3 regions of the Rhodococcus koreensis genome follow, and region 1 is predicted to be linked to each of the others. Evidence: riboswitches for the same ligand, from Rfam matches in the RefSeq annotation. Region 1 holds a riboswitch; each other region holds the start of a gene.
The links. Region 1 has a riboswitch for S-adenosylmethionine ahead of JWS14_RS23745 (aminotransferase class V-fold PLP-dependent enzyme). Riboswitches for the same ligand answer to the same signal wherever they lie in the genome.

Region 1 (7,472 bases):
TGGCCGACATGCCCGGGTACCCCGCACGCTTCTTCCGCCAGGTCTGCACTCAGCTGATCCTCGGGAACGCGCTCGCCACAGGGAGCTTCGAGACCAGGAACGGCGCGATCGCGCTCGCCGATCTGACGGTGCCGGTCCTCGCGATCGGCGGCACCGAGGACGTCATCGCCCCGATCCCGTCGGTCCGGGCGGCGACGGACGTGCTCACCGGGTCACCGTCGGTGCGGTTCGAGTCCGCGCCGGGCAGTCACCTGGGACTCGTCGCGGGCCCGAAGGCCAAGGACTCCACGTGGGCACACATCGACGGCTTCCTCGACGGGGTCGTCGCGCAGACCGCCTGACATCAGCCCGGCCCGGGCTGTTCAAACGAGCCCGGCCCGGGCGACGGCACCTGCGAACAACGCGGTGACCGCGGCGCCCATCGTCTGCTGGTCCACTTCCTCCGGGTCGACCGAGTGTTCGAGCACGAGGCCGGAGATGAGGGCCATCAGCGAGATGGCCGTGGTGCGGACGTCGAACGTGTCGTCGACTCCCCACTCCCGCGCGCGCTCGCCGATCAATTCGACGAGCCGTCCCCGCAGTTGCCGCCGTTCCCGCAGGTAAGCCTGCGCGATCTGCGGGTCGCGGGCGGCGAGCACACCGAATTCGAGTACCAGCAGCGACCAGCCCGGCTCACGCACCATCCACGACGCGACGGCCTCGCCACCCTTCCCCGCGGCGTCCGTCGGGTTCATACCGGCGATCTCGGCGAGCACCCGTCCCGCGAGTTCGAGTGAGCGCGCCGCGAAGAGTTCGGCGAACAGGTCCTGTTTCGACTCGAAGTTCGAGTAGACCGCGCCCTTGGTGAATCCGGCCCGGCGCGCGACCTCGGCGAGCCGGGCCGCACTGAAGCCACGTTCCGCGAATTCCTCCGCCGCCGCGTCGAGGAGGCGCCGGCGTACGACGTCGCGACCGGGACGCGTCGTCGGCGTCCATTCGGTGTGACGACTGTCCGGTTGACGTTCTTCAGTCACGATACCTATGGTATTCAATACCCACGGTATCGACAAGGATCGAGGACGTCCGATGACCATCACCGCCAGCGAAACCACCACCCCGGCTCCCGCGCACCACGACAGCCCGGTGTCGAAATACGGCGCGCCCAAGGTGATGGCCGCGCTGGTCTTCGGTGTTCTCCTCCTCCAGCTCGGCTTCATCCTCAGTTACGTGGCCGCGTTCCATCAGCCGACGCCCCGCGACATCGAGATCGGTGTCGTCGCCGCGGCGGGACTGCCCGCCGGGACGGACCAGCAGGTCGCCGACCGGCTCGACGCGATCGACGGCAGGCCGCTCCGCGCACGGGTCGTCTCGGACACCGCGGACGCCCGTCGCCTCCTCCACGACCGCGAGATCCAGGGCGCGTTCGTCATCAATCCCGCCGGCCCCGACACCCTGATCACGGCGAGCGCGGGCGGCAGTTCCATCTCGAGCGCACTCGAATCTGTCTTCACCCAGGTGGAGAACAGTCAGGGTCGCGAGTTCACCGTTCGCGACGAGATTCCCGTCGGTGCACACGACAACCGCGGGCTGTCCGGTTTCTATCTGGCGATCGGGTGGGTGGTCGGCGGCTACCTGCTCGCGGCGGCGATCGGCCTGTTCATCGGCGCCCCTCGGACGCTGCGCCAGGCGTCGGCGCACACGGCCGTCCTGTTCGGCTACGCCCTGCTCTCCGGCGCCCTCGGCGCCCTGATCACGACGCACGTGCTCGGCACGTTCGCGGGCCACTGGTTCCCGCTGTGGCTCCTCGGGACCGGTGTCGTCTTCGGCACGGCCGTGTTCACGCTCGGCCTGCGCGCCTCGGTCGGCATCCTCGCGGTGCCGCTCGCGATCGCCGTCTTCGTCATCCTGGGCAATCCCAGCGCCGGCGGGGCGTTCGGTTCGAACGTCATCCCCACGTTCTACGCGGCCATTGGACGGTGGATCACCCCCGGCGCGGGTACCGAGGGAATCCGCAGCATCGTGTATTTCGACGACGTGGGGCTGGGACAGCCCGCGCTCGCCCTCGCGCTGTACTCCGCGGTCGGGCTGGGACTGCTGTTCGGGTTCACCGTCCGGCGGCTCCGGAAGCTGGAATCGACTACGCCCCGTTCCGATGTCGTGTCGGAAGACGCTTCTTGATGTCGTTCCAGGGGAATGGACCTACTCTTGGTTCATGCCGACGCCCTTGCACCCCCACGCCGCGCATGTCGCCGAGACTCTGATCGCGCGAGGGCACCATGGGGTGATCGTGACCCAGCCCGACTCCACCCACACCGCGGCCGAGGCGGCGGAGTCTCTGGGGGTCGATGTCGGCGCCATCACCAAGTCGCTGGTGTTCCTCCTCGACGACGACCCGATCCTGCTCCTCGTGTCGGGGGCGCACGAGGTGGATCTGGCGAACACGGGCAAACGACTGCAGGGGAATCTGACCCAGGCACCCCTCGACATGGTGCGGATCGCGACCGGGCAGCCGATCGGCGGTATCGCCCCGCTCGGCCATCCCACGAACCTTCCGACCTACGTCGACAACGCCCTGTCGGAGTACGCGGAACTGTGGGCGGCCGCCGGTCACCCGGACACCGTCTTCCGCACGTCGTTCTCGGAGTTGGTCCGGATCACCGCGGGCCTGGCGATCGACGTCGACTGAATCCCGGGCGGTTCCCGCCCTTATAGTTGACGTCAGATCTCGTGAACGAGAAAGACGCGCGCGAGAATGACCGCGCTCGAGAATGACACAGTGCCCACACGGGCCGACCCGGAGAATGATTTGTCCGACAGAGCCGAGAACGCCGATACCGTCGATGGTTCGGACCTCCCCCACGACCCCGAACTCGCCCCCGGAATCTGTGCGGAGGATTACCGCGCAGCCCTGCGCCGTCACCCGGCGGGCGTCACCATCGTGACCCTCGACTCGGGATCGGGCCCGGTCGGCTTCACCGCATCCTCGTTTTCGTCCGTCTCGCTGGCCCCGCCGCTGGTGTCGTTCAACATCGCGAACACGTCGTCGAGCATCGATGCGCTCCACTCGGCGGGCTCGCTGGTGATCCACCTGCTCGGGGAGCACCAGCAGCACCTGGCTCAGCGCTTCTCGCGGAGCGCGGACCAGCGGTTCTCCGACGAGTCGCTGTGGGCGCGGCTCGACACCGGCGAACCGGTTCTCCACGGAACTCCCAGCTGGATGCGGGTCGTCGTGGACCAGTTGATCCCGGTCGGCGACCACACGCTCGTCATCGGCCTCGTCACCCGCGTCCACGCCGAGGCCGACGACGATTCCGCGTCGGCTCCCCTGCTGTATCACGAGGGCCGGTACTACCGGCCCACTCCGCTGGGTTCAGCGAACAACGGCAACTGACCTGGTCAGGACGCCAGCACCCGTTCGACGCGGGGCAGGTCGAAGCGGCGCAGCGCCTCGTCCACCGCTTCGGCGGACGTGACGAGACCCCGCTGCTCCAGCCACGGGAGGGTGCCGTCGACGAGCTGCTCGAGAACCCTGGGCAGCGACAGCGGGAGCAGGGTCACGCCGTCGGCGACGCCGGCCGCCTGGATGTCGGCGATGAGGCCGGCGAGGCCGACCGGAGTTCCGATGTACTGCAACGACACCGGTGTGCGCGGTGTGTCCAGCGCACTGTCGAGGAGAGCCAGTTCCTTGCGCGCGGCGCGGGCTTCTCCGGCGATGAGCACCTCGAGGTCCACCAGGACGGTGACGCTGTCGGGGTCGCGGCCGTCGGCGACGATCTCGGCACGGATCCGCGCGCGCTCCTGCTGCGCCTCACGCAGATCGGCGGCCCGGATCCGGACGACGTTCGGCGGGAACGACGTGAGGTCGAGCTGATCCGTCGAGTCGGCGGTCAGGTCCACCCAGTAGTCGGCACCGTTGATCGGCCGCGTGCCTGCGGCGCCCTCGGCGGCCGGGTGGTGTCCCGATCCGGTCAGCTCGACGGCGACGCGAAGGGGACGGGAAACGAAGGCATTGTCTCGAGACATAAGGGTTCCTCGGGAATGACGTGTGCGTGTGAGTGAAACGGAGCGGGAAGACCGGTCAGCTCGAACACATACCCGAGGCGGTTCGGCACAGATCGACATACCGACGGCACCAGTGAGCAATCATTGTGCTCCCAGCCTGCGATGCCATGCCGTCATACTAGCGCGTCTCGCGAAAAGCGGGTCTCGGGCACCGGATTCCACTGGCCGCTCTCCTTGGCGTAGGCCCAGTTCCGGCGTCCCGCCACCAGGGTGCACACGGCGTCGACCAGCCGATCCACGTCCTCCGAGCAGCTTCCGAGACCCAGGCTCACCCGCACGGCACCGTCGGGCTTGCCGAGGCGGCCGAGCAGCGGGTGTGCGCAGAAGCGTCCGTCGCGAACTCCGATTCCGTGTTCGGCGGACAGGTAGGCGGCGATCTCCCCCGGCTCGAAACCGTCGATCGTGAACGTCACGATTCCCACGGTGTCGGGGGCGTCCGACCACAGCCGCAGGAACTCCAGGCCGTCGACGGAGCCGAGGCCGTCGAGCAGCCGGCCGGTGAGTGCCGCCTCGTGTTCGGCCACCGTGCCGAAGTCGAGTTCGGACAGCGCATCGCACGCGGCGGCGAGGGCAGCGGCGCCGAGCACGTTGGGGGTTCCCGCCTCATGCCGGGCGGGGGCAGGCGCCCACTGGGTGGATTCGACGGTCACGTTCCGGACCGCGCCGCCGCCCGCGAGGTAGGGCTCGGCGGCGTCGAGCCAGTCCCGGCGGCCCACGAGCACGCCGGCGCCGAACGGGGCGTACAGCTTGTGCCCGGAGAAGGCGAGGTAGTCGACACCCCACTCCTCGACGTCGATGCGGCGGTGCGGTGCGAGCTGAGCGGCGTCGACGAGAATCCGTGCGCCGCAACGATGCGCCACCTCGGCGAGGGCGGCGATCGGCAGCACCTCACCGGTGACGTTGGACGCCCCCGTCACCGCGAGCAGGGCGGTGGGCTTGGAGCACAGTTCGGCGACGAGCAGCCGGACGGTTTCGGCCAGCGTGTCCGCCGCCCGCACGACGCGAGAGTCCTTCCACGGCAGCAGGTTCGCGTGGTGTTCGATGTCGAGGACGACGGTGCTGCCGGGAACGCAGCCGGCGAGCAGGTTCAGCGAGTCGGTGGTGTTGCGGGTGAACACCACCACCTGGTCGTCGCACGCTCCGACGAATCGGGCCACCGAGTCGCGGGCGTTCTCGTAGCACTCGGTCGACACCCGCGAGGCGTAACCGGCGCCGCGGTGCACGCTGGAGTACGTCGGAAGCAGGGCCCCGATACGGTCCGTCACCTGCGCCAACGCCGGCGCACTGGCCGCGTAGTCGAAGTTCACGTAGGTGCAGTCGCCGCCCTGAACGAGCGGAACCCGCAGGTCGGAACCCGAAACCTGAGCCAGGGGGGCAACACACACGTCAGCGGTCAATACAGCAGTCATCACGACATCCCTCGTAGTCAGGGACTCGTCGCAGGGTCGGTGCCCTCTCGGAGTCCGCGCTTGCCGGGTTCGGTATGAACCTCAGCCTGGTCGTCACCCGGAGCACCCCGCCGCGGTGGAGGGTTGCCGACCAGCTAGCCGGGGCTTGACGCTGGTACTCGTGACCTGTTTCGAAGATTGCAGGATCGGCGCGCAGTTGTCAACCCGACACCGGGAGGGTCCGGGATCCGGGCTCGGCGCTCGCGTCAGTTGGGGGTGACTCCGAGCAGCGGGGCGAGCTGATTCGCAATCGGGTTGAGGTCCAGCTTGTTCGGGTCATTCTTGGGCGTGGAGTCCCACGGCTGAACGGTGGCGGGGTCGCCGAACACGATCCGGTTCGCGCTGCGGACGCCGGTGAGACTGCCCTGCGGGGCCGCACAGATGGCGGCGGTGTTCTGCGGGAAGTCCTGCTGCGTGTCGTCGAAGTTCGGATCCTGGCGCTTCATCTCCCGGAGGATCGCCCGGGTGCCCTCGTACCCGACGGTGCACGACGGCGGGTTGTTCGTCTCGGCCACCCGGCCCAGGTGCACGGAGATCACCTTCGCCGTGGCGGACAGGTTGGCGAGGTTCGTCGTGATGCCGGGGCCCGCATCCGAGACCAGTTGCCCCAGTTGCTTGCTCGTGGGATTTCCGTTGTCGATCAGCCGCCGGACATCGGGGTCGCTGCTGCGCAGCCGGTCCGCGAGCGGCTGAAGGTCTTCACCCTTTCCGTCGAATGCCGCGCCGAGTTCCGTCACGACGGTGTGGAGCGCGTCGATCGGCGCGGATTCGGTCAATCCCTTTGTGCTGGCGAGTAACTCCCCGAGGGCATCGGCGTGGCCGTGTCCCCCGGGGGGCGACGAGAACGAAGCCGATCAGCTGCCACCGGACCATCGGCGACCTCACCGTGCGCCCTCGATGTCGCGCCGATCGAGCGCCGTCCCCGCAGCGGTGAGCCGGTGCCGGCTCACGAGACGACCGATAGTGGCGGCGGCAGACACAGGCACTCCGATGACTGGTAAATACATGAGACGAACGGTCACACGTATGTCTTGACCGATCGTCGGAGCAGCGCAAACTCCGCGCCAACCGCCGTGGTGCACGTCACCCCCCGGTCTTGACTGAATTTTCAGTTTGGAATATGTTCGGTGCCCAACAGGACGTGATACCGGTCACCTCCGCCCCGAATGTGAGGTCCGCAGTGTCCACGAATCTCGACCCGACGACGCCCCTCGACGACACCGCTCCCTCCCCGCCGGAGGATCGGTTCGGACACGTCGAGACGATCGGCGTGGAGTACATCCCCGAATCGGAACGCGATTCGCGACCGCTCAACATGCTCGCGGTGTTCTTCGGCGGCAATCTGGCGTTCTCCGTGATCGTGTTCGGCTGGCTCCCCATCACATTCGGGCTCAGCTTCGGCAGCGCGCTGGCGGCCAGCGCGATCGGCATCGGGCTCGGAACGCTCCTCATCGCTCCCCTGTCACTCCTGGGCCCGCGCACCGGCACGAACAACACCGTGTCGAGTGGTGCGCACTTCGGCGTGAGCGGACGGATGATCGGCTCGGGGCTCACCCTCCTCTTCGCCCTCGCGTACGCAGCGATCGCGGTCTGGACGTCGGGGGACGCACTGATCGCCGCCGCCCACCGCCTGTTCGGCACACCGGTCGACAACGGCATGCTCGCCCTCGGCTACGGCATCATCGCCGCCGAGATCGTGGCCGTCGCACTGTTCGGCCACGGCACGGTGGTCGCGCTCCAGAAGTTCGTGCTGCCCGTCGTCGCCGCACTACTCTTGCTGGGGGTCTTCGCGTTCGGTGGCCACTTCGACGGCGGCGCGGGCAGCGGCGACTACCTGCTCGGCGGTTTCTGGCCGACCTGGATTCTGGCCGTGGTCCTCGCCGTCGGCGGTCCGCTGTCCTACGCCCCGACGCTCGGCGACTACAGCAGGCGGATCTCCCGGGTGCGGTTCAGCGACCGTTCGATCGTCGCGGCCACCATGGC
Region 2 (7,472 bases), 2.7 Mb from region 1:
GGCCACGGGTTCGTGATGCGCGCGCACGACGACCCGATCACCGTGGCTGACGGGTTCGGCCGGCTCGGACCGGATCCGGTGCAGACCGATCTCGAGCAACTGTCGGTGCGTGCGGCGACGACCCCCGACGGCGTCCGGCGGGAAGATGCCAACGGGCACAGCGAGTATCCACGGCCGAGTGACAACGGCGAACTCCGGGCGTCGGGCTACAACATGTCCGTGATCGCGGCGGGTCTGCCGGAACTGGCGCTCCGGTGACGATCCGGTGGGTGACGAAGACGGTCGCCGTGATCGGCGCGGCGATCCTGACGAGCGGATGTGGTGGCATGACGGACAACCCGTACAACTTCGGCGACGAGGAGATCGCGGCGGCGGCCGAGAGCCTGAGCGGCAGGCCGACGCTCGCCGTCACCGAGAGACACGTCACCGATGCGCTGGTGCGGATCAGCGAAGCCGTCGGCGCGCTCGCTCCGGATGTCCAGTGGCGGTGGCATCGTGAACGCAGCCAGGGTGGCGGATGCCCCGGACCGTATGCCTACACGGCGGGGAAGTCCGTCACCACGCGAGCGCTACTGTCCGACAACCCGATCCGCGACGACGACTGGACGGCGGTGCTGGCGGCGGCCCGCGCGGTCGCCGCCGACGCCGGGATGGATCGGCTCGACGTCCACGTCGACGAGCCCGGACGTCACGATGTGACGTTCGCCGGTGGAGACGGGAACCGGATCACGTTCGGGACGTACAAGGCAGCCTCCCTCCGCGGCGTCACCGGCTGCCGCCACCCGTAAGTACTTGTTAACGTCCGGCGGTTAATAAGTACTCACGGGTGGCGCAGCCGCATCGCCGAACGGATCCGACGTGCGGCCGACCAGGTCGGCGACCGATTTGAGGACCGCGGTGGGGCGGTAGGGGAACAACTCCACCGAATCCCGCGTCGAGATTCCGGTGAGGACGAGGATGGTCTGCAGCCCGGCCTCGAGACCGCAGACGATGTCGGTGTCCATGCGGTCACCGATCATCAGTGTGTTCGCGGAGTGCGCGCCGATGGCCCGCAGGGCCGAGCGCATCATCAGCGCGTTCGGCTTGCCCACGTAGTACGGGTCGCGGCCGGTGGCCCGGCTGATCAGTGCCGCAACGGATCCCGTGGCCGGAAGGGAACCCTCGCGCGACGGTCCGGTGGGGTCGGGGTTGGTGGCGATGAAGCGAGCGCCTCTCTCCACCAGTCGAATTGCGGTGGTGATGGCCTCGAAGGAATAGGTGCGGGTCTCGCCGAGGACCACGTAGTCGGGATCGTTCTCGGTGAGGACGTATCCGATGTCGTGCAGTGCGGTGGTGAGCCCGGATTCGCCGACGACGTAGGCGCTGCCGCCGGGGCGCTGGTTCGCCAGGAACGTCGCGGTGGCCAGGGCGGACGTCCAGATCGATTCCTCGGGAATGTCCAGGCCGGTGCGGAGCAGCCGGGCGCGGAGATCGCGCGGAGTCCTGATGGAATTGTTGGTCAGGACGATGAACGGGGTGCCGGACTCCCGGAGTTCGGCCAGGAACAGGTCGGCGCCGGGGACCAGATGCTCTTCGTGGACGAGAACGCCGTCCATGTCCATGAGATAGGTCCAGCCCGGGTGCTCTACTTCGTTGCTCACCGACTCAGTATGGGGGAGCGGGAGGGTGCATGCGTGACTATGCGAGCAGCCGGAACAGGCCGATGAGACCGACGACGACGATGGTTCCCCGTAGTGCGGTGGGGGACAGGCGGCGGCCGTAGCGGGCGCCGAGGACGCCTCCGAGCAGCGAGCCCACCGCGATGAGGCCGGCGGCCGCCCAGCTGATCCGGTCGAAGGCCACGAGCGTGTACGCGGTCGCCGCGACGACGTTGACGATGAGCGACAGCAGATTCTTCGCGCCGTTCATCCGTTGCAGGCTCTCCGGCAGGATCGCGCCCATCACGCCCATCAGCAGAATGCCCTGCGCAGCGGTGAAGTATCCGCCGTACACGCCGACGGCGAACGTGCCGACGGTCAGCAGGGTGAGTCGCGCCGTGCTCAGGCCCGCCTCGTGGCTGCCACGCTGCTTCGCCCAGGCCTGGATCTTCGGCTGCAGCACCACCAGGATCAGGGCGAGGATCAGCAGCACCGGGACGACGAGTTCGAACACCGTTTCGGGGAGGTGCAGCAGCAGCCACGAGCCGAGAACCGCACCGCACAGGGACGCCGGGATCTGCCACCGCAACCGCGGCCCCTGCCCGGCCAGCTCCCGCCGGTACCCCCACGTGCCGGACACGCCACCGGCGACCAGGCCGATCGCGTTCGACATCGTCGCGGTCACCGGAGGGAACCCGAAAGCCACCAGGGTGGGGAAGGTGATGAGCGTGCCGCTGCCGACGATGGCGTTGATCGCGCCCGCGCCGACGCCGGCTACCAGGATCGCGATGACTTCGAGTGGTGTCACCGAGGCGACGTTACAAGGGCCTCGGACGGCCCGGCAGCCGGGTCACGCGGCGGTGGCGATACGCGACTGCTCGTCTCATCCAACCGCATCTCCGACCACTTGTCAGCACTTCTGCGCACGGTGATTCTTGCGTCCGCTCGACGCCATTTCCCCTGTGTTGCAGGGAAATACCCCGTGTTGACGACGTCCGGGAATGCAGCTAGTGTTCGCTTCAACCATCCAGAGCGACCGAGAGACCTGGCTCGTTGACGTCGCAGCAACCCTTCCGAATTTTTCGGGTGCGGGTGCTACCGCCGGGATCGATGGAAGGCAGCACATGAACTACCCCGCGCGCCCTGCGTGGCGCAGACGGCACATCGACCTGTGCCGTACCACCTCCTGCCACTGTTGACGAGGTCTCACCGCACGCTCACCGGGTAAAACGCCAGGTGAGCGCCTGACGCGCGCCCGCATCCCGCGGAAGACGCGCCCTCTTCCCCGTCCCGTCTCCAGGTGAAAGGCCGCCTCAGTGATGTCTGTTCCCAGTGGTGAGCGAGCGTGAGCGCCCCCGTCCGGGCGCGTTCGGCCGCGCCCCTTGATTCCGAACCGTCCGGCAATGGTGACCGGCCCGCGGACGCCGCGCTGGAGGTCGCACGGCGGTGGCACCCGTGGCGGTGGGTGGTCAGCGCCGCCGTGCTGGTGCTGCTCGCCCAGTTCGTCCACGGCCTCGCCACCAACCCGGGGTGGGACTGGGCGACGTTCGGCAAGTACTTCACCGCCGGCTCCGTGCTGCAGGCCCTGTGGATGACGGTGAAGCTGACCCTCTGGGGGACGGTCCTCGGATTCGCGCTCGGTGTGGTGCTGGCGGTCAGCCGCCTGTCGCACAACCCGGTGCTGCAGGTGATCGCCTGGGTCTACATCTGGGCGTTCCGGTCGATCCCGCTGATCGTGCAACTCCTGTTCTGGTTCAACATCACGTACCTGTATCAGACTCTGTCGCTGGGAATTCCGTTCGGACCGGGCTTCTTCACGTTCGAGGTCAACGGCGTCATCAGCGGCTTCACCGCCGCCGTCATCGGTCTGGCCCTGCACCAGGCCGCGTACTCCGCCGAGATCATCCGTTCCGGCATCATCTCGGTGGACCACGGGCAAATCGAGGCGGCGCAGTCGCTGGGTATTCCGCGTCGTCGCCAGTTCTTCAAGATCGTTCTGCCGCAGGCGATGCGCGGCATCCTGCCGAACGCCGCGAACGAGGTGATCAGCCTGTTCAAGGGCACGTCGATCGTGTCGACGATGGCGATCGCGGAACTGTTCTACCAGGTTCAGGTGATCTTCGGCCGCAACGGTCGCGTCGTGCCCCTGCTGATGGTCGCGACGATCTGGTACATCATCCTGACCACGCTGTTGTCGGTCGGCCAGTACTACGTCGAGCGGCACTACGCCCGCGGATCGGCTCGGGCACTGCCCCCGACTCCGTGGCAGAAGGTCACCCGGAAATTCGCCGAGATCCGCGACGCCGGCGTCTCCGTACCGAGAGGGGCCACGAAATGACGACCGACACCCAGCAGGCAGAGTTCGCGGTGGAGGTTCGCGGAGTCCACAAGTCCTTCGGCGCACTCGAAGTCCTCCAGGGTGTGGACCTGCTGGTCCGCAAGGGCGAGGTGACGGTGATCCTGGGCCCGTCGGGTTCCGGCAAGTCCACGCTGCTCCGCACGCTCAACCACCTGGAGAAGGTCGACCGGGGCACCATCCGGATCGACGGCGACCTCATCGGCTACCGGCGCAAGGGCAACAAACTCCACGAACTGCGGGAACGCGACATCCTGAAGCAGCGGTCCCGGATCGGATTCGTGTTCCAGAACTTCAACCTGTTCCCCCACCTCACGGTGCTGGAGAACGTGGTCGAGGCACCGGTGTCGGCGCAGGGCCGTGACCGGGCCGAGGTCGAGGCCGAGGCGATCGCCCTCCTCGAACGGGTCGGCGTGGGTGACAAGGCCCACGAGTACCCGCGGCAACTGTCCGGCGGCCAGCAGCAGCGGGTCGCGATCGCCCGGGCCCTCGCACTGCGCCCTGCGGTGATCCTGTTCGACGAGCCCACGTCGGCGCTCGACCCGGAACTGGTCGGCGAGGTTCTCGCCGTCATCAAGCAACTGGCACGCGACGGCGCCACCCTCGTCATCGTCACCCACGAGGTGGGTTTCGCGCGGGAGGTCGCCGACACGGCCGTCTTCATGGACGCCGGAGTCGTCGTGGAGCAGGGCCCGCCCGCGCAGGTCATCGACGACCCACAGCACGACCGCACCAAAGCTTTTCTCTCCCGAGTTCTCTGACCTCCACACCCCGGTGTGGATCCCCGAAAGGCACACATGTCCACCGCACGGTTCCGTAAGAAGATTCTGGCCTCGGCTCTCACCACCGTCGCGCTCCTCGCCGCCGCGTGCGGGGGCGGCGACGTCGAGGACGAGGGATCGGGGCCCACCTCGGCCGCCGGCTACAACCTCACCGCCGATCAGAATCGCATCACCACCGACGAGGTCGAGTCGATCGCCGCGAAGGTTCCCCAGCAGATCCGCGACCGCGGCACGCTCGTCGTCACGGGCAGTGCCGGTTCCGCCCCGCCGCTGCGCTTCTACGCCGACGACGACAAGACGCTGATCGGCTCGGAAACCGACTTCGCATACCTGATCGGCGACGTCCTCGGCCTGAAGGTCGATCTCCAGGCCGCGGACTGGGCGCAGAACTTCGTCCGGATCGACTCGGGGGAGGCCGACGCCTTCATCTCCAACGTCACCGTCACCGAGGAGCGGAAGGAGAAGTACGACTTCTCGACATACCGCCTCGACACGGTCGCGTTCGAGACGAAGAAGGACAGCGGCATCCAGATCAAGGAACCCAAGGACGTCGCGGGCCTGAAGATCGCGGTCTCCTCCGGCACCAATCAGGAAGCGCTGCTGGTGAAGTGGAGCGAGCAGAACGTGGCGGCCGGTCTCGAACCCACCGACATCACCTACTACCAGAACGCCACCGACTACTACCTGCCGCTCGCGTCGGGGCGGATCGACGCCTACTTCGGCCCCAACCCCTCCTCGTCGTTCCACGTGGCGCAGGCCGGGGAGACCGAGATCGCCGGAACGTTCTCGGGCGCCGGCGACGCACTCCAGGGTGAGATCGCCGTGCTCACCAAGAAGGACAACGGGCTGATTACCGCCGTCAACGAGGCCATCAACCATGTCATCGAGAACGGCACGTACGCACAGGTTCTCGACCGCTGGAACATCGCGAACGAGGCCGTGAACACGTCGGTCGTCAACCCGCCCGGGCTCCCGAAGACCAGCTGACAGGAGGAACAGTGAGCGAGAGGACCGACCCCGTGCAGACCGTGTTCGTCGATCAGACCGATCCACTGGCCGCGCCGCTGCTCGAAGAACTGGCGACCGAATACAGCACTCGGTACGGGCGGTCCCGCGACCAGATGTACGAGGATCTCAGCACGTATCCGGCGGAAGAGTTCGCCGCGCCGGGGGGCGCGCTGCTCGTCGTGGTCGAGGACGGGATGTCGGTGGCGGGCGGGGCCTTCCGCCGCTACGACGACACGACCGCGGAACTCAAGCGGATCTGGACCTCGTCCTCGCACCGCAGGCGCGGACTCGGGCGCATCGTGCTGCGGGAACTCGAGGCCGAGATCGTCCGGGCCGGCTACTCGCGCATCTTCCTCACCACCGGGCCGCGGCAACCCGAGGCGGTGGCCCTGTACCTGGCCGCGGGGTACACGGCGCTGTTCGACCGCTCCCTCCCACCGCAGGAAATCGGGGTCCACGGATTCGAGAAGCTCCTGCACACCGCCCTGCCTTCCGACTGCGCCGCAAAGGAGTACGAGTCCGTATGAAGTTTCTGCTGATGAGCCTGATCACTCACCACCCGGATCCGGTGACCGGGGAGAAGATCGGCACCGCGGCCAGGCTGCGGGAGGTCGTGGAATCGGCCGTCCTCGCCGAGCAACTGGGGTACGACGGTTTCGCGGTGGGCGAGCGCCACGAACACCCCTTCCTGTCCTCGTCGCCGCCCGTGGTGCTCAGCGCCATCGCGGCGCGGACCACCACCCTGCAGTTGTGGACCGCGGTGACCACGCTGAGCCTGCTCGACCCGGTCCGTGCGTTCGAGGACTACTCGACGCTCGACAACCTGTCGGGTGGCCGGCTGCAGCTCATCATCGGCAAGGGAAACGGCACCGCGCAGGCACAGCTGTTCCACGTCACGCCGGACGACCAGTGGGACCGCAACCGAGAAGGGTACGAGCTGTTCCGGAAGTTGTGGGAGAGCGAGGACGTCACCTGGGAGGGCACGTTCCGGCCGTCGCTCGAGCACGCCGTCGCGCTGCCCCGCCCGTTGCAGCGGCGGATCCGGATCTGGCACGGCAGCGCGACGAGCAAGGAATCGGTGGATCTCGCCGCCCGCTACGGAGATCCGATCTTCTCCGCGAACGTGACGTATCCCATCGACTCCTACGCCGAACTCGTCCGGCACTACCGCGAACGGTGGACCCATTACGGTCACGATCCCGCCGACGCCCTCGTCGGCGCCGGGACCGCCGGGTTCTACGTCACACCGAACTCGCAGGACGCGCTCGACGTGTGGCGGCCGATTCACGCCGCCCGGCTCGACTTCGCCCGCAGGGCAGGACTTCCCGTGGTATTCGAGACCCTCGAGGACTTCGTCGAACGCAGCTCCGCGCTGATCGGCAGCCCGCAGCAGGTGATCGACAAGGTGCAGCGCTACCACGAGCAGTTCGGCCACGAGGTGATCCACCTGAGCGCCGACCGCGTCGGCAGCGACAAACAGCACCGCGAGAGCCTCGAGCTGTTCCAGGCCGAGGTGGCGCCCGTGTTGCGCGAGACCATTCCGAGCCGCCCCCTCGCGGCCGACACAGAGGAGGAACGGCCATGAGCCTGCATCTGGGCATCGAACTCGACGGCGAGGGAACGCATCCCGAGGCCTGGCGGCGCGCCGCGCACACACCCGACCGGTTGCTGACCGGGCGAACGGTGGCG
Region 3 (7,472 bases), 2.3 Mb from region 1:
CGAACTCAGTGCCCTCGACGTCCTGTTGTCCGTCGAGCGGCTCGGAAGCATGGGTGCGGCGGGGCGCGAGCACGGGCTCAGCCAGCAGGCCGTCAGCGCCCGGGTGCGGTCGGCCGAGCGCCAGTTCGGCATCAAGGTGTTCAGCCGCGGCGCCAGCGGGGTGCGGCCCACGTCGGAGGGTGCGCTCATCCTCGAATGGGCGAGTCACATCCTCGCCACGGCGGAGGAGCTGGCGTCGGGAGTCGCGGCGCTGCGAGGGGAACGGCAGGCCGGCCTGACGGTCGCGGCCAGCATGACGATCGCCGAGTATCTGGTTCCCGGGTGGACCGTCGCGATGCGGCGCAAGTACCCGAATGTGGTCACGAACGTCCGGCTGCTGAACTCGTCGGAGGTGACCGCCCGGGTGCTGTCGGGCGAGGCCGATCTCGGGTTCGTCGAGGGCCCGGACATTCCGGCGGGACTGCAGGTGCGGGAGATCGGCCGCGACCACCTGGTGGTCGTGGTGCCGCCGGGGCACGAATGGGTGCGCCGGTCGCCGATTCCGGTGTCCGAACTCGCGGCGACGCCGATGATCCAGCGGGAATCCGGGTCCGGAACACGCACCACCCTCGAGAATGCGGTCCCGCAGTGCGTCCCGCCGCTGCTGGAGCTGACGTCGTGCACGGCGGTGAAGGCGGCCGTCGTGGCGGGCAACGCTCCGGCGGTGCTGTCCTCGCTGGCGGTCGCCGCCGACCTGACGGACGGCCGGCTCGCCTCCGTTCAGGTGGAGGGGCTGACGCTGCCGCGGCGGTTGTCGGCCGTCTGGGACCCGGTGCGCGGGGTGCAGGGTGCGGCCCGCGACTTCCTCGACATCGCCCTCGGTGCGGGCGCCGCCGCGGGCGTCGGGGCCATGGCTGCCGGAGCTACAGCGCAGCCCCGCTGAATCCGTGCTGGCGCCACGCCTCGTACGTCACGAGGGCCGCGGCGTTGGACAGGTTCAGCGACCGACGGCCGGGCAGCATCGGGATGCGGAGCCGCTCCGTCACATGCGGATCGGCCAGCACCTCCGCCGACAGTCCGGTGGGCTCCGGACCGAACAGTAGGACGTCGCCTGGCCGGTAGGCGATGTCGGCGTACGACACGGTGGCGTGCGCGGTGAACGCGAACACCCGCGCCGGTTCCACCGCGGCCCAGGCCGCCTCCAGGTTCTCGTGCACGGTCACCGACGCCAGGTCGTGGTAGTCGAGCCCGGCCCGTTTGAGTTTCGGCTCGGACAGGTCGAACCCGAGTGGTCCCACGAGGTGCAGTTCGCAACCGGTGCCCGCCACCATGCGGATGGCGTTGCCGGTGTTGGGTGGGATTCGGGGTTCGTGGAACATCACTCGGAACACCCGCACAGCTTAGGGCCACACCGGGAGGCGGCATGATGGACGCATGGATCCGGTCGAAGAGGTGGTGGGTGAGGACTACGGCGACGCACGACTCCCCGCGCAGAACTGGCAGCGGCGGCACTACACGAAATGCAACTTCCGTGACGCCGACCTGAGCGAACTCCGCACCGAGTCGGTGATCTTCACCGAATGCGATTTCACGGGCGCCGACCTCGCCGAGTCGCACCACGTGGGGACGGCGTTCCGCTCGTGCGCGTTCACCAGAACGACGCTGTGGCACAGCGAGTTCCGCAATTGCAGCTTCCTCGGTTCGGAGTTCGACAACTGCCGGCTGCGCCCGATGGTCTTCGACGAGTGCGACTTCACGCTCGTGTCGCTGGGCGGTGCCGACCTGCGCGGACTCGATTTCACGGACTGCCGGTTCCGGGAAGCCAACCTCGTCCGCACGGACCTCCGCCGGGCCGTGCTCCGCTCGGCGGACCTGTTCGGGGCCCGCACGGGCGGCGCGAAATTCGACGGCGCGGACCTGCGCGGGGCGCACGTCGACGCGAACCTGTGGACGGCGGCCTCACTGGACAAGGCGCAGATCGAACTCACCCAGGCCATCGCGTACGCGACGGCCAACGGGCTCGTGGTGGAACCGACCTGACACTGGTTCGGCGAACCTGCCTGACACTGGTTCGGCGAACCTGAGAGAATGGGGCACGTGACTGCAACGATCCTCGATGGCAAGGCGACCCGCGACGAGATTTTCGAAGACCTGAAGGTGCGGGTGAGCGCCCTGAAGGACAAGGGCATCACGCCCGGTCTCGGCACCGTTCTGGTGGGGGACGACCCGGGGTCGGCCGCTTACGTGCGCGGCAAGCACAACGACTGCGCGAAGGTCGGGATCACCTCGATCCGCCGCGACCTGCCCGCGGACATCACGCAGGAGAAGCTCGACGCCACCATCGACGAGCTCAACGCCAACCCCGACTGCACCGGGTACATCGTGCAGCTCCCGGTGCCGAAGCAGCTCGACGAGAACGCCGCGCTCGAGCGCATCGACCCCGACAAGGACGCCGACGGCCTGCACCCGGTCAACCTCGGCCGCCTGGTGCTGGGCAAGGAAGCGCCGCTGCCGTGCACGCCGCGCGGAATCCTGCACCTGCTGCGCCGCTACGAGGTCCCGATCGAGGGGGCGCACGTCGTCGTCGTCGGTCGCGGTGTCACCGTGGGCCGCCCGATCGGCCTGCTGTTCACCCGGCGCAGCGAGAACGCCACCGTCACCCTCTGCCACACCCGCACGCGGGACCTCGGAGCGGAGGTCCGGCGCGCCGACATTGTCATCGCGGCGGCGGGTGTTCCCGGGCTGGTGACGGCCGACATGGTCAAGCCCGGCGCCGCGGTACTCGACGTGGGCGTGAGCCGCACCGAGGACGGGCTGCGCGGCGACGTGGCGGCGGACGTCGCCGAGGTCGCCGGTTTCCTGTCCCCGAACCCCGGCGGGGTCGGACCGCTGACCCGCGCGTTCCTGCTGACCAACGTCGTGGAGCGGGCTGAGCGTGTCGCAGCGTCTCTCGGCTGAGATGGCCGACTGGGGGCAGTTCGCGAAGAAGAACCTGCCGATGCTGGCAGTCCTCGTCGTCATCGTCGTGGCCGTGGTGTTCGTGCTCGCGGACCGGTGGCGGCGGGGAGCGTTCGTGTTCGGTATCGCCACCCTGCTCGCGGCAGCGTTCCGGTTGACGATGCCGTCGGAGCGCGTCGGACTGCTCGCGGTGCGCAGCAAGGCCTTCGACGTGGGCGCACTCGTGGCCGTCGGCGGCGCGATTGTCTGGCTGGCCGTGTCGATCGACCCGCTCGGAACCGACTGACGGTCCGAGCGGGCGTCGCCCGGCGCGGGATCAGCGCCCGGCGCGTGCCAGTTGCATCGTTTCGGACAGCAGTTTCGCGACGGCGGCAGCCTCGGTGAGGAACCCGTCGTGGCCGTCCCGCGAGTTGAGTACCCGCAGGCCGTCGCAGGTGGGGATGTCCTCGGCCAGATCCTCCTGCAGGCGGATCGGGTACAGGCGGTCGGAGTCGACGCCGCCCACGATGACGGGTGCGGTGATCGCCCCCAGCGCCGCCGAGATACCCCCGCGGCCGCGGCCCACGTCGTGCCGGTTCATGGCCTCGGACAGCAGCACGTACGTGCCCGGGTCGAACCTGCCGACCAGCTTGTCGGCCTGGTGCTGGAGGTAGCTCTCGACGGAGTACCGCCCGCCGCGCCAGGGGTCCTCGCCGTCCTGCGGCGAGTTCGCGAACCGAGAGTCGAGTTCGCTCTCGGTGCGGTACGTGAGGTGCGCGATCCTGCGGGCGATGCGCAGTCCGGTCCGGGGGGTCCGGCCGGTGCCGTGGTAGTCGCCGCCCAGCCAGTCGGGGTCGCTGGTGATGGCCTCGATCTGCGTGGTCTGCGTGCCGATCTGATCCGCGGTCGCACGGGCGCCGACCGCGAGAACGAGCGCCGACGCAACCTGGTCCGGGTACGTCACGGCCCACTCGAGCGCGCGCATGCCGCCCATCGAACCACCGACCACGGACGCCAGCTTGTCGATCCCCAGAAGGTCGGTGAACTTCTTCTCGGCCGCGATCTGGTCGCGGATGGTGATCTCCGGGAAGCGGCTGCCCCACGGGCGCCCGTCCTCCGCGACCGAACCGGGACCGGTGGTGCCGCGGCAGCCACCGAGGACGTTGGTCGCGACGACGCACCACTCGTCGGTGTCGATCGGCGCACCCGGACCGACCATTCCGCTCCACCATCCGGGGGAGGGGTGCTCGTCGGTGACGGGGCCGGTGACGTGGGAGTCGCCGGTGAGGGCGTGCTCGACGAGCACCACGTTGTCACGGTTCGGGGACAGTTCGCCCCACCGCTGCACGGCGAGAGTCACGGACGGGATCACCGCGCCGTTCTCGAGTTCGAGCGATCCGATGTCGACGGTGCCGAGACGTCCGTCGGCCACGGGGAGGTTCTGCACTGCGCTCACGGTCAAGATGCCGCCGCCGTAATTCCGGACTCGATATCGGCGATGATGTCGTCGATCCCTTCGATGCCGACCGCCAGGCGGACCAGTCCGGGGGTGACGCCGCTGGCGGCCTGCTCCTCCGGGGTCAGCTGGGAGTGTGTGGTGGACGCCGGGTGGATCACCAGCGAGCGGACGTCACCGATGTTCGCGACGTGGCTGTGGAGGGTGAGTGCGTTGACGAACTTCTTGCCCGCGTCGATGCCGCCGGCGAGTTCGAACGTCACGATGGCACCCGCACCCCTCGGCGCGATCTGCTTCGCCCGGTCGTACCACGGTGACGACGGGAGCCCGGCGTATCCGACGGACACGATCTCCGGCCGTGCCTCCAGGTACTGGGCGACGGCGGTCGCATTGGACACGTGCCGTTCCATCCGCAGGCTCAGCGTCTCGAGGCCCTGCGCGATGAGGAACGCGTTGAACGGGGAGATCGCGGAACCGAGGTCGCGGAGCAACTGCACGCGGGCTTTGAGGGCGAACGCGGGCGGTCCGAGTTCGGAGTAGACGACGCCGTGGTAACTCGGGTCCGGGGTGGTGAAGCTGCTGTGCCGGCCCTGGGTCCAGTCGAACGTGCCGCCGTCGACGATGACGCCCGCGATGGCCGTGCCGTGACCGCCGAGGTACTTGGTGGCCGAGTGCACCACGATGTCCGCGCCGTGCTCGAGCGGGCGGATCAGGTAGGGGGTGGCCACGGTGTTGTCGACGATCAGCGGGAGTCCGTGCTGGTGTGCGACGCCGGAGATGCCGGGCAGGTCGAGCACGTCGTTGCGGGGATTGGAGATGGTCTCGCCGTAGAACGCCCTCGTGTTGTCCCGGATCGCGTTCTTCCACTGCTCGAGGTCGTCGGGGTCTTCGACGAACGAGACCTCGATGCCGAGCTTGGGCAGCGTGTAGTGGAAGAGGTTGTAGGTGCCGCCGTACAGGCGCGGGCTGGAGACGATGTGGTCGCCCGCCTCGGCGAGGTTCAGGATCGCGAACGTCTCGGCGGCCTGCCCGGACGACAGCATGAGGGCGGCGACGCCGCCTTCGAGGGCGGCGATGCGCTGCTCGACGGCGTCCTGGGTGGGGTTCATGATGCGGGTGTAGATGTTGCCGGGCTCGGCCAGACCGAACAGCGCGGCAGCGTGATCGGTGCTGTCGAACGTGTACGAGGTGGTCTGGTAGATCGGCAGCGCCCGCGCCTTGGTGGTCGCGTCGGACGTCTGCCCGGCGTGGATCTGCTTGGTCTCGAACGACCAGTTCTCGGTCATGTGCTGTCTACTCCAGTGGTCTGACGAGGCGCGGACGAGGAACTGGTTCGTTCGCGCACAGGGCTGTCTGGGGTCTATCTACGACAACAACAACGCATCATGAACCTCCGATGTCGGACCCGCGCTTGTCACCCGACTGTTGTATGAATCAGGGAACCAGGTCATCACCCGGGGCACCCCACCGCGGCGGAGGGTTGCCGGCCAGCTAGCCGGGGCTCGTTGCTGGCACTCATGACCTCTGTTGAATCTTAGCGGCTGCGGCGAAGCGACCGGAAACGGCACCGATCAGGCCCGCTGGCAGCGAAAAGTTACCAGCTGGTAGGGAGGGGGATTTCGCACCCACATCTTGCGCGCCCCGGGCATAGCAGTACGCTTGTCTTGTTTAAGTGCGGTCTCTCCAGCGGCCGCATCGACCGTCTACGTTTGACAAGCGAACCGTTCGCGGACCCACTCACGAAGTGCGCCCGCAACCGTGTAACCAGGGAATCTTCCTAGGAGGACGCGAAGCACCCATGTCCAAAATCAAGGTTGAGGGCACCGTCGTCGAACTCGACGGCGACGAGATGACACGCATCATCTGGCAGTTCATCAAAGACAAGCTGATCCATCCCTACTTGGATGTGAACCTGGAGTACTACGACCTCGGTATCGAGTACCGGGACGAGACCGACGACCAGGTCACCGTCGACGCGGCCAACGCCATCAAGAAGCACGGCGTCGGCGTCAAGTGCGCGACGATCACCCCGGACGAGGCACGCGTCGAGGAGTTCGGCCTCAAGAAGATGTGGCGGTCGCCCAACGGCACCATCCGCAACATCCTCGGTGGCACGATCTTCCGCGCGCCGATCATCATCTCCAACGTCCCGCGACTGGTTCCGGGCTGGACGAAGCCGATCATCATCGGCCGTCACGCCTTCGGCGACCAGTACCGCGCCACCGACTTCAAGGTCCCCGGCCCCGGCAAGGTGATGATCACCTACACGCCCGAGGACGGCAGCGAGCCGATCGAGCACGAACTGGTGAACTTCCCCGACGGCGGCGGCGTCGTCCAGGGTCAGTACAACTTCACCAAGTCCATCGAGGACTTCGCGCGCGCCTCGCTCAACTACGGCCTGCAGCAGAATTACCCGGTGTACCTGTCGACCAAGAACACCATCCTCAAGGCGTACGACGGCGCGTTCAAGGACATCTTCCAGCACGTCTACGAGACCGAGTTCAAGCCGGAATTCGACGCGGCAGGACTCACCTACGAGCACCGCCTCATCGACGACATGGTCGCGTCGGCGCTCAAGTGGGAGGGCGGCTACGTCTGGGCCTGCAAGAACTACGACGGCGACGTCCAGTCCGACACCGTCGCGCAGGGCTTCGGATCGCTCGGCCTCATGACCTCCGTGCTGCTGACCCCGGACGGAAAGACGTGTGAGGCCGAGGCCGCACACGGCACCGTGACGCGTCACTTCCGTCAGCACCAGCAGGGCAAGCCGACGTCCACCAACCCCATCGCGTCGATCTTCGCGTGGACCCGTGGACTCGAGCACCGCGGCAAGCTGGACAGCACCCCCGACGTCATCGGCTTCGCGCAGAAGCTCGAAGACGTGGTCATCAAGACCGTCGAGGGTGGCCAGATGACCAAGGACCTCGCGATGCTGGTCGGCGGCGACCAGGGCTACCTGACCACCGAGGAATTCCTCGGTGCACTGGACATCAACCTCCAGAAGGCCATCGCCGAGCAGTAGGCACCGACGCCGCAGCAGTACGAAACGGGACGCCCCTCGCCGGGGTCGTCCCGTTTCGCGTCTCCGGGGCCGGGTGAG

Region 2: linked by a shared signal. The riboswitch ahead of JWS14_RS51730 (putative leader peptide) and the one ahead of JWS14_RS23745 (aminotransferase class V-fold PLP-dependent enzyme) in region 1 are both predicted to bind S-adenosylmethionine.
Region 3: linked by a shared signal. The riboswitch ahead of JWS14_RS33935 (bifunctional o-acetylhomoserine/o-acetylserine sulfhydrylase) and the one ahead of JWS14_RS23745 (aminotransferase class V-fold PLP-dependent enzyme) in region 1 are both predicted to bind S-adenosylmethionine.

What each region holds. Positions count from the first base shown of each region.
Region 1 covers NZ_CP070609.1:5,183,197-5,190,668, reverse strand. Annotated here, with positions in the region: gene JWS14_RS23775 (alpha/beta fold hydrolase) at 1-341, shown strand, start outside; gene JWS14_RS23770 (TetR/AcrR family transcriptional regulator) at 363-1,073, opposite strand; gene JWS14_RS23765 (ABC transporter permease) at 1,066-2,157, shown strand; gene JWS14_RS23760 (YbaK/EbsC family protein) at 2,192-2,665, shown strand; gene JWS14_RS23755 (flavin reductase family protein) at 2,732-3,370, shown strand; gene JWS14_RS23750 (LLM class oxidoreductase) at 3,376-4,002, opposite strand; gene JWS14_RS23745 (aminotransferase class V-fold PLP-dependent enzyme) at 4,155-5,450, opposite strand; SAM riboswitch class IV at 5,502-5,616, opposite strand; partial or broken gene JWS14_RS23740 (mammalian cell entry protein) at 5,696-6,360, opposite strand; gene JWS14_RS23735 (purine-cytosine permease family protein) at 6,670-7,472, shown strand, end outside.
Region 2 covers NZ_CP070609.1:2,510,269-2,517,740, reverse strand. Annotated here, with positions in the region: gene JWS14_RS11660 (alpha/beta hydrolase) at 1-258, shown strand, start outside; gene JWS14_RS11655 (LppA family lipoprotein) at 270-788, shown strand; gene JWS14_RS11650 (HAD-IIA family hydrolase) at 810-1,601, opposite strand; gene JWS14_RS11645 (sulfite exporter TauE/SafE family protein) at 1,678-2,445, opposite strand; SAM riboswitch class I at 2,658-2,754, shown strand; gene JWS14_RS51730 (putative leader peptide) at 2,762-2,836, shown strand; gene JWS14_RS11640 (amino acid ABC transporter permease) at 2,983-3,975, shown strand; gene JWS14_RS11635 (amino acid ABC transporter ATP-binding protein) at 3,972-4,754, shown strand; gene JWS14_RS11630 (ABC transporter substrate-binding protein) at 4,791-5,762, shown strand; gene JWS14_RS11625 (GNAT family N-acetyltransferase) at 5,774-6,310, shown strand; gene JWS14_RS11620 (LLM class flavin-dependent oxidoreductase) at 6,307-7,368, shown strand; gene JWS14_RS11615 (LLM class flavin-dependent oxidoreductase) at 7,365-7,472, shown strand, end outside.
Region 3 covers NZ_CP070609.1:7,507,171-7,514,642, forward strand. Annotated here, with positions in the region: gene JWS14_RS33905 (LysR family transcriptional regulator) at 1-922, shown strand, start outside; gene JWS14_RS33910 (tRNA (cytidine(34)-2'-O)-methyltransferase) at 903-1,370, opposite strand; gene JWS14_RS33915 (pentapeptide repeat-containing protein) at 1,414-2,019, shown strand; gene JWS14_RS33920 (bifunctional methylenetetrahydrofolate dehydrogenase/methenyltetrahydrofolate cyclohydrolase) at 2,077-2,937, shown strand; gene JWS14_RS33925 (DUF3017 domain-containing protein) at 2,939-3,223, shown strand; gene metX (homoserine O-acetyltransferase MetX) at 3,254-4,378, opposite strand; gene JWS14_RS33935 (bifunctional o-acetylhomoserine/o-acetylserine sulfhydrylase) at 4,375-5,658, opposite strand; SAM riboswitch class IV at 5,775-5,895, opposite strand; gene JWS14_RS33940 (NADP-dependent isocitrate dehydrogenase) at 6,171-7,394, shown strand.